Regions from separate parts of the Lysinibacillus sp. FSL K6-0075 genome, predicted to be linked through region 2. Evidence: predicted binding sites of a transcription regulator. Region 2 holds the regulator's gene; the other holds the start of a gene.
The links. Region 2 encodes CtsR, which represses protease genes until heat stress. Its sites were predicted from a motif close to ATGGTCAATAAAGGTCAAACA; they were not measured.

Region 1 (6,423 bases), 810 kb from region 2:
AGTAGAGGATTTAGCACATTTGCCAATGGCTGAAGGAGATCGAACTAATTTACAATTTGCTGTTTCGCAATCAGGCATTCAGTATGGCACGTTTGACTATACAACGAATTTTGAATTACTTCATCAGAAAATACAAATTTCAAAAGAACAATAAAGGAGTTGCATGACAGTGGTGGTTGAAGGCCAACAAAGTACACATGAATTGGTTATTATTACAGGAATGTCTGGGGCTGGGAAAACTGTAGCTATTCAAAGCTTTGAGGATTTAGGGTATTACTGTATTGATAATTTACCACCTGCGTTACTTACAACTTTTTTAACTTTACTGAGAGATTCTGGTAAAAACAGTACCCGAATTGCGGCAGTAATGGATATGCGCGGAGGCGACTTTTTTGATGCTCTAATTGGCGCATTGGACCATATACTAAAAGAAGGCGATATTGTTGCTCGTATTTTATTTTTAGATGCAGATGATGCCACATTAGTCAGACGTTATAAAGAAACAAGACGTGCCCATCCATTAGCAGTGAACGGTTTACCTCTAGATGGAATTAAACAGGAACGAGTACTTTTATCTGAAGTAAAGGGCCGTGCTAATTTTGTTTATAACACATCTAATATGAAACCAAAGCAATTGCGTGAAAAAATTGTCAAAGAATTTGCGAGTGAGGCAGATACTATTTTTACCGTTAACATTATGTCCTTTGGCTTTAAACATGGTATGCCGATTGATGCGGACTTAGTGTTTGATGTTCGTTTTCTTAAAAACCCATATTATGTGGAGGAGCTACGTCCAAAAACGGGTCTTCAAACAGAGGTATCTTCTTATGTTTTAGCTTTGGAAGACACGCAAATCCTCATACAAAAACTAACGGATTTATTAGACTTTATGATTCCTCTCTATCGACAAGAGGGCAAATCACAGCTTGTTATTGCTTTTGGTTGTACTGGGGGCCAGCATCGCTCCGTGACATTAGCAGAATTTTTTGGGGCATATTTTGCGGGCAAGGAAAATACGGTTATTACGCATCGTGATATTAATCGTAGAAAGGAATGAGTGAATGGGGAAAAAGCAAACAAAGCTTGTGGTAATTGGTGGTGGCACAGGGCTCTCCACGTTACTTCGCGGGCTGAAGCACCACCCATTTGATATTACTGCTATTGTGACAGTAGCAGATGATGGCGGTTCTTCAGGGCGTTTACGTGATGATTATGATATTCCACCACCTGGGGATGTACGCAATGTAATTGCAGCATTATCAGATATTGAGCCCCTTGTAGAGCAAATGTTTCAATATCGTTTTTCAGCATCTGAAGATTTACGAGGTCATTCCTTAGGGAATTTAATGCTTACGGCACTCACTGACATTACTGGAGATTTCAGTCATGCTATTAGTGAGATGGGAAAGGTTTTAAAAGTTCATGGTCGAGTAATACCAGCTGCTAATAAAAAAATCGCCTTACATGCTGTGCTTGAGGACGGTTCAATTATTGAGGGCGAATCAAAAATCCCGACAGCGACAAAACGCATTAATCGCGTTTTTTTAGTACCTGAAAATGTGCAACCGTTACCAGAAGCTATTCGTGCTATACTTCGTGCCGACTATATTTTAATAGGACCAGGAAGCTTGTATACAAGCATTATTCCGAATTTGCTTGTTAAGGAGATAGGAGAAGCAGTTGTTAAGGCTAAAGGAAGAAAAATATATGTTTGTAATTTAATGACACAAAAGGGTGAAACCATTTCTTATACAGCAGGCGATCATGTAACAGCTATACATAAGCATGTTGGCCATGACTTTATCGATTCCATTTTAGTAAATGATGAAGAACTCCCTAACCCTGTAAAAGAACTGTATAAAGAAGAAAGAGCGGAACCAGTGACATTTGACGTAGCAAAGCTTGAAAGCATGGGATTAGAAGTTATTAAACGAGACATTGCTACAATTCGTCCAGATGGCACGGTTCGGCATAATGCTGCGAATGTTGCAGAATGGCTGGTAGATTATGCTGATATTTACCATCAAAAAGTAAGAGGACCAATAATAGAAACATAATGGCTTTATTGTATATGGTAAGATGAACATATACATAGAAATCAGGATTGAAAGGGGGGCGTGATATGTCTTTTGCTTCTGAAACAAAAAAAGAGTTAACACAAATAGAAGCGGACAATCATTGTATGAAAGCAGAAGTTTCTGCCCTAATTCGTATGAATGGTTCATTATCCTTTGCAAATAAACAACTAAGCTTAGACGTGCAAACCGAAAACGCTGCAATTGCCAGAAGACTATATACGATTATGAAAAAATTGTATCCGTACAATGTGGAATTACTGGTTCGTAAGAAAATGCGACTGAAAAAAAATAATGTGTATATATGCCGTGTAAGAGAAGGTGCGCGTGAGCTGTTAATTGATTTAGAAATCATCTCAGACGACTTTCAATTTAACCATACGATCTCAAGAAAGCTCATTCAAAAGAGTGGCCAAAAAAGAGCTTATTTAAGAGGTGCATTTTTAGCAGGAGGTTCTGTCAATAATCCAGAAACATCAGCTTATCATTTAGAGGTGTATTCTTTATATAAAGAGCATGGTGAAGCATTAATGGATTTGATGAATGAATTTGAACTCAATGCCAAAACAATCGAACGTAAAAAAGGTTTTGTGACTTACTTAAAGGAAGCAGAAAAAATTTCGGATTTCCTTAATATTGTTGGTGCACATCAGGCTATGATGAAATTTGAAGATGTTCGCATATTGCGAGACATGCGCAATAGTGTCAACCGTATTGTAAACTGTGAAACAGCCAACCTAAATAAAACCATTGGTGCAGCATTACGGCAGGTAGAGAATATTCGATTTATTGAAAATTCAATTGGTCTTGATCAACTACCAGAGAAGCTTCGTGAAATAGCACGTCTCCGTGTAGAATACCAAGATGTGACATTAAAAGAGCTTGGTGAAATGGTATCTAGTGGAACGGTTAGTAAATCAGGTGTCAACCATCGATTGAGAAAAATTGATGAGATTGCTGATGCATTAAGGCGCGGTGAAAAAATAGGTGGTTAAGTTATCATACTTTTCAGGTATGAATGTCATGCTAATCGCTTATTGTTCTTTTGCTAGTAAGTGAGGTAAGATAAAACTAATAGATGAACGGTAGTGAAGGGGAGTTTTGAGAATGATTGAGAGAAGAGTCCAGGTTAAATTAAAATTAGGACTACAAGCTAGACAAGCAGCACTATTTGTGCAGGAAGCAAATCGTTTTAGTGCTGATATCTTTCTAGAAAAAGATGAGAAAAAAGTAAATGCCAAATCCATTATGGGTGTCATGAGCTTAGCTGTTGCTAAAGGTACTGAAGTTACTTTAAGTAGTGAAGGTAACGATGCTGAGCAAGCGGTTACAGCATTGGCAACAATTATTGAAAATGAAGATTAACATTCATTGAACACAAAAGGCATCACAGAGAAAATCTGTGATGCCTTTTATTTTTTATTTATTATCGCTACGATGCATAATGTGGTCAATTAAGCCATATTCTTTTGCACGTTCAGCAGTCATGAAGTTATCACGATCTGTGTCTCTTGCAATGACTTCAAGTGGTTGACCTGTGCGTTCAGATAAAATGCCATTTAGTTTTTCACGTAAGAATAAAATACGTTTAGCAGCAATTTCAATTTCTGTCGCTTGACCTTGTGCACCACCTAGTGGTTGGTGAATCATCACTTCAGCATTTGGTAGAGCAAAACGTTTACCAGGTTCACCAGCTGCAAGTAGGAAAGCACCCATTGATGCAGCCATCCCAATACAAATTGTTTGTACCTGTGGTTTAATAATTTGCATTGTGTCATAAATAGCCATACCAGCCGTAATGGATCCGCCAGGTGAGTTAATGTAAAGTGAGATATCTTTATCTGGATCTTCTGCTTGTAGGAAAAGAAGCTGAGCGACAATGGAGTTAGCAACATTGTCATCAATGGCACTTCCTAAAAGGATAATACGGTCTTTAAGTAGACGTGAATAAATGTCATATGCACGCTCACCACGACTTGTTTGTTCAATAACTGTAGGAATTAAATTCATGTTAAATCCTCCTTAAAAAGCTAAATTCGAATACCTTTACTGAAAATTTCCTTTGTATTTCAGCTGTATCCTTATCATACACATTATAGTCAGGGAAGGTCAAATATTAACCCTGCTAAAGTGAAATTAAAAAAATAAATTGTTTTTGCATTCTATGGTTGAATTATATAGGATGGGCTTGTATAATAATTAAGGTTATAAGTTTAAAGTACAGGACACTATTTTGCAGGTATGCTTCAAATGAGGGTTATCTACATCATGCTTTTCGTAAGCCTAGAGTGAGTACTTTTTTTTTGTGTCTTTTGCCCTCGTGGTGTAATGGATAACACGTAAGATTCCGGTTCTTGCACTGGGGGTTCGATTCCCTCCGAGGGCGCCATTTTACTGATGAATTGATATACTGTAATAGCTCATCTCCTAATAAGTAGTTTAGCAGCCTGCTTACTGGAGATCGAGAGGAAGAATAAAGTGAATACTGTCCTAGTTGGCATTATTCCCCTATTTATTCCTTTCAAACCTTCAAAAAAGCAATAACTCCAAATTATTTTTTAGTGAACATACTGTACGTGAGACTAGCAATAGTCGAAAAAAAAGAATCCTATCTGAGGGGATTCTTTTTTTTTGCCTAAATTTATCGAAATTTGGCATGGTTCTCATTGTATATATATTAGTTTTAGGTTTAATTTCTTGTGATTTATACATGTTTTTTCAAATTATATGAATTAATTATAAATTTATATGAAAAAATATTTAGTTTTATGCGAAAAGTTGTTGTCTAAATACTATATTGTTAATATAATTGACCTAATAGTCTAACATTTCCGAATTGCGAAAAATAATACGTATTTTGGAAAATTATCGAACTAGGGGGAAATACAATGAAAAAAACAGGTTGGATGTTACTGATGATTATCGCAGCTTTAACATTAGCACTTGCAGGATGTGGTACAAAAGATGATGCTTCTTCTGGTAGTACACCTTCAGAAGACGGCGGAGATGGCAAGAAAGTATACAAAGTTGGTACTGAGGCCACTTTTGCACCATTTGAATCTGTTGACGATTCAGGGAAAATTGTAGGGATTGATGTCGATATTTTACAAGCTATTGCAGATGAAATGGACTTTGAAGTTGAGTGGAATAATATTGGGTGGGAACCAGTTTTCCAAACAATTAAAAATGGTGAAACAAATATCGGAGCTTCAGGAATCACAATTACTGAAGAGCGTAAAGAATCATTTGATTTCACTGAACCATACTATGAGTCTCAATTATTAATTGTTGTGAAAGAAGATTCAAAAATCAAATCTCTTGATGAATTAAAAGATAAAAAAGTATCAGTACAAATTAATGCTACTGGTCATATGGCGGCGAAAAAGCTACAAGGGGAAGCAAGTACAAATATTATGGCATTTGAAAGTCAGCCAATCGCGATTCAAGAGATGCTAAATGGTAATGTTGATGCAGCTATCGGAGATAATGCGGTAGTTTATGAATATATGAAAGCTCATCCAGATCAAAAACTAAAAGTAATTGAAGATGACGCATTCGATAAAGAATACTATGGCTTCATGGTTCAAAAAGGGAATAAAGAATTGTTAGATAAATTAAATGAAGGTCTTAAAAAGATTAAAGAAAACGGTAAATTAAAAGAAATTACGGGCACTGATTTTGAGTAACAAATGAATGACATGATGCTACTAACATAGTAATTGTGCTAGCGGCTCATTTATTATTCGTAATTTAAAGGGGAATGGGGTTTTCGGATGGACATCTTTGACTTACGCTGGGACATTGTCTGGAACTACCGAGATATGTTTATACGAGGTATTGGCGTAACACTTATTTTGACACTTAGTGGTTATTTTGGCGGTATTCTATTAGGGCTATTTTTAGGTCTTGGAAAATTATCGAGTAAAAAATGGATTTATTGGCCATCTAAACTATATATCGATTTATTCCGTGGAACACCGATGCTTGTACAAATCTTGTTAATTCACTTAGCAGTTATTCCAACAATTTTTGGTCATTCTTTAGGTTATATGGTATCGGGGATTACAGCGCTTATTTTAAACTGCGCTGCTTACAATGCAGAAATTTTCCGTGCAGGGATTCAAAGTATTGCAAAAGGGCAAATGGAGGCTGCACGCTCTCTTGGGTTAACACATAACCAAGCGATGCGTAAGGTCATTTTACCTCAAGCATTTAGACGTATGATCCCACCATTAGGGAATGAATTCATCGCATTATTAAAAGATTCTTCACTCGTAACAGTTATTGCCGCACCAGATATTTTATATGCTAGTAAGGTAGTAGCTGGTGCAAGCTTCCGCTTCTGGGA
Region 2 (6,423 bases):
GAATATTTGGTTAAAAAATTGGTTATTTCTTTATTTTTTTACTTTATTGTTAGTCCAAATGGTGAAGCGATGTAGATTTGAATTTAAAATAGGAAACCTGTAAAATACGAACTGTTTAGTAATAGAAAAATAGTACGTAAAAAGAATAGGAGGAGGGATGGTATGGAGAAAAAACGTTTTAAATTTGTTATTCCAGTCATGGTGATTGTCGCCATTGGTTCCGTTTATATGCTGCGAAACTATCATGCTGAGGTACCAGATGTTGATCAATTATTAATTACAATATGCGCATCTTTAGGATCAGGGGTACTAGCCTACTTTTTATTTCCACAGCAGGGCGATAATAAAATTGATGACAGAGGACCGTATTAATAGATTGAAAAAACTGCTCGTTTTCGCAACAAAACGAGCAGTCTTTTTTATGGTTTAAATAGTTTAAACCAGCCCTTATGTTTAAAGATGGCCAACATAAAGATAACGATAATAATCATAATCCCAAGTACAATAAAATAGCTATATTGTCCATGAAGCTCCGGCATATTATCGAAATTCATCCCATACACACCAGCAATGAAGGTAAGTGGGATAAAGATTGTTGAGACAATTGTTAAAGTCATCATAATACCATTCATGCGACTAGAACTCATAGCCATATAACTATCCCGCATATCCGCTGTAAGCTCTCGATTGGATTCAACCATCTCTGTTAGCTTAAGTAGATGGTCATAGATATCTCCAAAATAAGCTCTTTCCGATTTCTTTAGTGAGAAACGGTAAGAATTAAGAACGCGATATAAAAGATCACGCATTGGTAAAATAGTACGTCTTAAGTCAAGTAAGTCACTACGGAACTCGAAGACAATCTTCATGGCATTTACGTTGCTTTGGTATGTAAGTTCACCTTCTAATGCATTTAGATGATCTTCAATTTTGTAAACGAGTGGAAAATAACTATCAACAATTTTATCAATGGTTTGATACGTTAAGTATACGGTACCGCGCTCCCAATTCTTCGGTTGGTTTTCTAGCATCTTCTGCACCTTATCTATTTCAGGGACAGGACTTTTATGGAAGGTTACGATAAATTTATTGGAGGCAAATATATTAACCTCCTCTGCAGCTAACGTCTCTTCGTTTACTCGATGAATGACAAAAAAATGAAAATCATCATAAAAGTCGAGCTTCGGACGCTGTAATCTCATTAAGCAATCCTCAATAGCAAGAGGGTGAAAGTGAAAAAATGTATCCAACAATAATTCTTCCTCGGCTGTAGGACAATTAAAATCAACCCAATACCATTCAAATTCTTGCTGATGTATCTCCTCTAATGGAAAATCCTTTAACAGTTGTTGTTGTTTTGTAATGCCAATGGTGCTTATCACGGTTTTCACCTCAAATTATTTACTACAAAATATAGTTAGTGCTCCTCTTTAAAGCATACCCAACCACCAAACAAAGTAGTGGCAAAAAATCTAGAAGGTTTTGTAAAGCCTGCACTTTGTAAAAGTGTTAAAATATCCTCTTCACTCATAAAAGAAAGAGAGCGAATGGATTTCTCCATCTCTGCTACATCAGACACAGAAAGTCTAGTATGTTGTAGCCAATAGGAACGCCATAAATCAAATTGTATCTCTGTTTCTAAAGAGCCTTGCTGACCATACTTTGCAACAAGGACAAATGGTGCTCCAGGTTTTAAATATTTTGCTATTTCTTTTAATGTCACCAGCTTTTCTTCATCATCCCGAATAAAATGCAAGACGAGAATACAGCTTGCTGCATCAAACTGTGTGGAGGTCAGCGGAGCATCGAGTATTGTAGCCTGATGGAATGACATATTATTAGGTAGAGCGAGCAAACGCTCTTTAGCTATGTTAAGCATGGATTCTGATGGATCAATGCCCGTGAATGACCAGTGTGGTCTTCCTTCTGCAAGCTGTAAAATTTCATTGCCACTCCCTGCACCCACAACTAACATGTTAGCGTTTTCTGGAAGTTTGGAATGATAAAAGGTTTGTATTAAACGCAGCATGGCATCATAACTTGGCAACGTACGGCGAATTCCCTTTTCATATTCATTTGCTAATGTGTTGTTAAATTCCATCTCTCATCACAGCCTCTCAAAAAAATTTTTAAAAATCCTTTTTAATGTGAAACTATTGCGGGTATAGTTCCGTAAATAGTAGTACATAAAACATAGATAAAGTTCAAAGAAAGGGTTGATATATATGGAGACTAAATGGTCTAAAGTAATCATACACGCAAGTGCATTTTTTGCGCCATGGTTAGTGCCCATTATTTTCTTTTTAATTAGTTCGGATGAGGAAGTTAAGGCAATTTCTATTCAAGCATTGCTATTCCAAATTGTCATGGGCGTTTTAATTGCTATCTCTGTAGTTTTAAGCTTTGTCCTTATTGGCTTACCATTTTTAATCATTTTCGGCATTATGCTATTTGTTGTACCGATTATCGGTATTGTAAAAGCATTGTCTGATGAACCTTGGCGTTATCCAATTGTTGGTCGCTGGGTATAATTTTCATAGACGCAAGTATATGCTAGTTGCATATGCTTGCGTTTTTTCTATGACTAATAAGGGTACATTAGGTATATGAGGAAATTATAAAACCGTACACAAATGATCGAAAAGGTGTTATTTTCGGCGCTTAAAAAGGCATTTTCAAGACTTTCCACTTTTCTATGGGCGAAATCATTGCAATTTTTTTCAAGCGTTTTGTATAATATACTCAAAGAAAGTCAAAGATAGTCAAAGTCAGTGAAGCAAGCGAGGTGTATTCCTAAAATGCGTAATATATCAGACATCATAGAAGGTTACTTAAAGCAAGTACTTGAATTAGGTGGAGAAGGGCATATTGAAATTAAACGTAGTGAAATCGCTGATAAATTTCAATGTGTACCATCACAAATAAATTATGTCATTAATACAAGATTTACTGCCGAGCGGGGTTACCTTGTTGAGAGCAAACGTGGTGGTGGTGGATACATTCGAATTTTACGTGTCCGCGCGAATTCACAGATTGATTTAATCGACGATGTTCTCAGGCAAATTGAAGGTGGGGCATCACAAACGATGGCAGAAGATTTGGTTTATCGACTGATTGATGAGCAGGTAATTTCAAAGCGAGAAGCGAAATTAATGTTAGCAGCAATTGATCGCTCCACGATCGACTTGCATCTCCCATTAAGAGATGTCATTCGATCAAAAATATTGCGAGCAATGCTGACAACAATTAAATATGAACAGCAAAAATAGTGAGGTGATGGAAATGATATGCGAACATTGTAAACAACGTAATGCGACAGTTACAGTAACACAAGTTCAAAGTGGGCAAAAGGTGGAGCACCATTATTGTGACGTCTGCGCCTCACAATTCCATCCATTTCATGCAGAGTTTAAACAAGAGCCAGTATCTATTCAACAGTTATTGTCTAACTGGTTTGGCTCTCCTACATGGCAAAAGGTGGGGGAAAAACAACAGGTACAACCACAACAGCAAACATGCCCACAATGTGGATTTTCGTATAAGCAATTTTTAAAAGAGGGAAAATTCGGGTGCCCAAGCTGTTATGACACATTTAGTGAACATTTGCCGAAGCTTTTTAATCGCATTCAGGCAGGTCCACAACACATTGGTAAAATGCCTGGTGCTCGCAGCAATGTGTATGTTATTAAAAAGCAAATAGAGGATATCCGCAAGCGTATGAAGTCCGCCGTAGAGGAAGAACAATTTGAAGAAGCGGCGAAGCTACGTGATGAAGTCAAAGAGCTAGAAAAACATCTACAATTTGAAGGTGGTGATGTGTCATGATGATTGAATCATTTTTAGAGCGTGCGACGCCAACCTGGATGCATATCAAAGATGATTACTCAGATATTGTCATTAGCACACGGATACGCCTTGCTCGAAATTTAGATGGGTATCGTTTTCCATTAGCCTTTTCAGAGAATGAGGCATTGCAGGTGGAACAGGCCGTTACACATGCTGTAAGCGATAGCCCAACGCTTCAAAATGATTATGCTTATTTTGCTATAAAGGATTTAACGCCTTTACAGCGTCAAATTCTTGTAGAAAAGCATTTGATTAGTCCGCAATTGGCTAAAAAAGAGCAAGTGGGTTCTATACTACTTTCTGAAGATGAATCCGTTAGCATTATGGTGAATGAAGAGGATCATTTACGCATTCAATGTATGACAGCAAGTTTTCAACTTCAAAGTGCCTATGAACAAGCAAATAAGATTGATCGTATCCTAGAGAAAGTATTACCGTATGCTTTTCGAGATACTTTTGGTTATTTAACAAGTTGTCCAACGAATATTGGTACGGGTCTACGAGCGTCCGTCATGATGCATTTACCCGCTCTTACACTAACGGGGCAAATGAATCAAATTATAAATGCCATGACACGCTTAGGAATGACTGTAAGAGGTATATATGGTGAAGGAAGCGAAAATTTAGGGAATGTTTATCAAGTGTCTAACCAAATTACACTTGGAAAGACAGAGGAAGATATTTTAGCAGACATACAAAGTGTCGCTGAAAAGATTATTCAAAAAGAACGCCATGCAAGAGGTAAATTAATGGAAAAGGCAGAGCTTGCTCTAGAGGATAGAGTATATCGAGCTTTAGGCACCCTTACACATGCGAGAATTTTGACAAGTGAGGAAGCCGCGACTTGCCTATCTAATGTTCGTCTAGGAGTAGATTTACAGATGATTGATGGTATACAAGCAACAACTTTAAATGAATGTGTTGTTTGTATGCAACCAGGTTTTTTACAGCACTATGCAGGTGAGGTACTGCCACCTGCTGAACGAGATCGTGTACGAGCGGAAATGCTTCGCGAGACATTATCTCAAGAATATGCGAATAAGCCTATAAATGGGGAAAAAGGAGAGGATTTATATGATGTTTAATCGTTTTACACAACGCGCGCAAAAAGTATTACAGCTTGCTCAGGAAGAGGCTATTCGTTGGAAGCACGAATCTATCGGTACAGAGCATATACTATTAGGGCTTATACGTGAAGGCGGCGGTATTGCTGCGAAAGCGTTAGAAGCCATTGATATTAGTCCTCAAATGATTGAAGCTGGAATTGAAGAATTAGTTGGTAAGGGCAAAGAAGATGTCGGTCCAATCGTTCACTATACGCCAAGAGCTAAGAAAGTAATTGAACTATCTGTTGATGAGTCACGTAAATTAGGTCACTCTTATATCGGCACAGAGCATTTATTATTGGCGCTTATACGTGAAGGCGAGGGTGTGGCAGCTCGCGTTTTAAACAATGCGGGGGTCGGCTTAAATAAAGCTCGTCAGCAAGTATTATTGCTATTAGGTAATAATGATAATGCACAATCTGGTCAACAAGCAGCTCAAGCTGCCAATACGCCAACATTAGATAGCCTAGCACGTGATTTAACACAAATTGCACGTGAAGGTACATTAGATCCTGTTATTGGGCGAAGCAAGGAAATTACACGTGTGATTGAAGTTTTATCGCGTCGTACGAAAAATAACCCTGTATTGATTGGTGAGCCAGGTGTTGGTAAAACAGCGATTGCTGAAGGATTAGCACAGCAAATTATCAATAATGAAGTACCAGAAATCCTTCGTGACAAACGTGTCATGACACTAGATATGGGTACGGTTGTTGCAGGTACAAAATATCGTGGTGAATTTGAAGACCGTTTGAAAAAAGTGATGGATGAAATTCGCCAAGCAGGTAACATCATTTTATTTATCGACGAATTGCATACATTAATTGGTGCAGGTGGTGCTGAAGGTGCGATTGATGCATCGAATATATTAAAACCATCTTTAGCACGTGGTGAGCTTCAATGTATTGGTGCCACAACACTTGATGAGTACCGCAAGTATATTGAAAAGGATGCAGCTTTAGAGCGTCGTTTCCAACCAATCCAAGTGGATGAGCCGACAGTGGAAGAAGCTATTCTAATCATTCAAGGCTTACGTGATCGTTATGAAGCACATCACCGTGTAAAAATAACAGATGAAGCGATTGAAGCAGCGGCAAAAATGAGTGATAGATATATTTCAGACCGCTTCTTACCCGATAAAGCGATTGACTTAATCGATGAAGCAGGTTCTAAAGTACGCTTACGTTCATTCGCAGTGCCACCGAACTTAAAGGCACTTGAGGATAAGCTTGAAAATGTTCGTTCTGAAAAAAATGCAGCCGTATCAGGTCAAGAATTTGAAAAGGCAGCAGCACTAAGAGATACTGAGCAAAAGCTGAAGGATGAAATTGAAGCTACACGAAAAAATTGGAAAGAAGAGCAAGGTAAAGCCGAATCTAAAGTGACTGTGGATGATGTAGCAGCAGTTGTATCAATGTGGACAGGAATCCCAGTAGCTAAAATTGCTTCTGAAGAATCTTCGAAGTTATTA

Region 1: clpP (ATP-dependent Clp endopeptidase proteolytic subunit ClpP) is a predicted target of CtsR. The motif match lies at 4,171-4,191, and genes of this name have one in related genera.

The regions. Positions count from the first base shown of each region.
Region 1 covers NZ_CP151947.1:4,068,399-4,074,821, reverse strand. Annotated here, with positions in the region: gene MHB65_RS20330 (8-oxo-dGTP diphosphatase) at 1-154, shown strand, start outside; gene rapZ (RNase adapter RapZ) at 164-1,057, shown strand; gene MHB65_RS20320 (YvcK family protein) at 1,062-2,057, shown strand; gene whiA (DNA-binding protein WhiA) at 2,123-3,070, shown strand; gene MHB65_RS20310 (HPr family phosphocarrier protein) at 3,183-3,440, shown strand; gene clpP (ATP-dependent Clp endopeptidase proteolytic subunit ClpP) at 3,495-4,085, opposite strand; tRNA gene MHB65_RS20300 (tRNA-Arg) at 4,390-4,464, shown strand; gene MHB65_RS20295 (basic amino acid ABC transporter substrate-binding protein) at 4,964-5,761, shown strand; gene MHB65_RS20290 (amino acid ABC transporter permease) at 5,849-6,423, shown strand, end outside.
Region 2 covers NZ_CP151947.1:4,874,991-4,881,413, reverse strand. Annotated here, with positions in the region: gene MHB65_RS24585 (hypothetical protein) at 163-372, shown strand; gene corA (magnesium/cobalt transporter CorA) at 420-1,382, opposite strand; gene MHB65_RS24575 (class I SAM-dependent methyltransferase) at 1,418-2,101, opposite strand; gene MHB65_RS24570 (DUF4870 domain-containing protein) at 2,226-2,531, shown strand; gene MHB65_RS24565 (CtsR family transcriptional regulator) at 2,799-3,269, shown strand; gene MHB65_RS24560 (UvrB/UvrC motif-containing protein) at 3,283-3,825, shown strand; gene MHB65_RS24555 (protein arginine kinase) at 3,822-4,931, shown strand; gene MHB65_RS24550 (ATP-dependent Clp protease ATP-binding subunit) at 4,921-6,423, shown strand, end outside.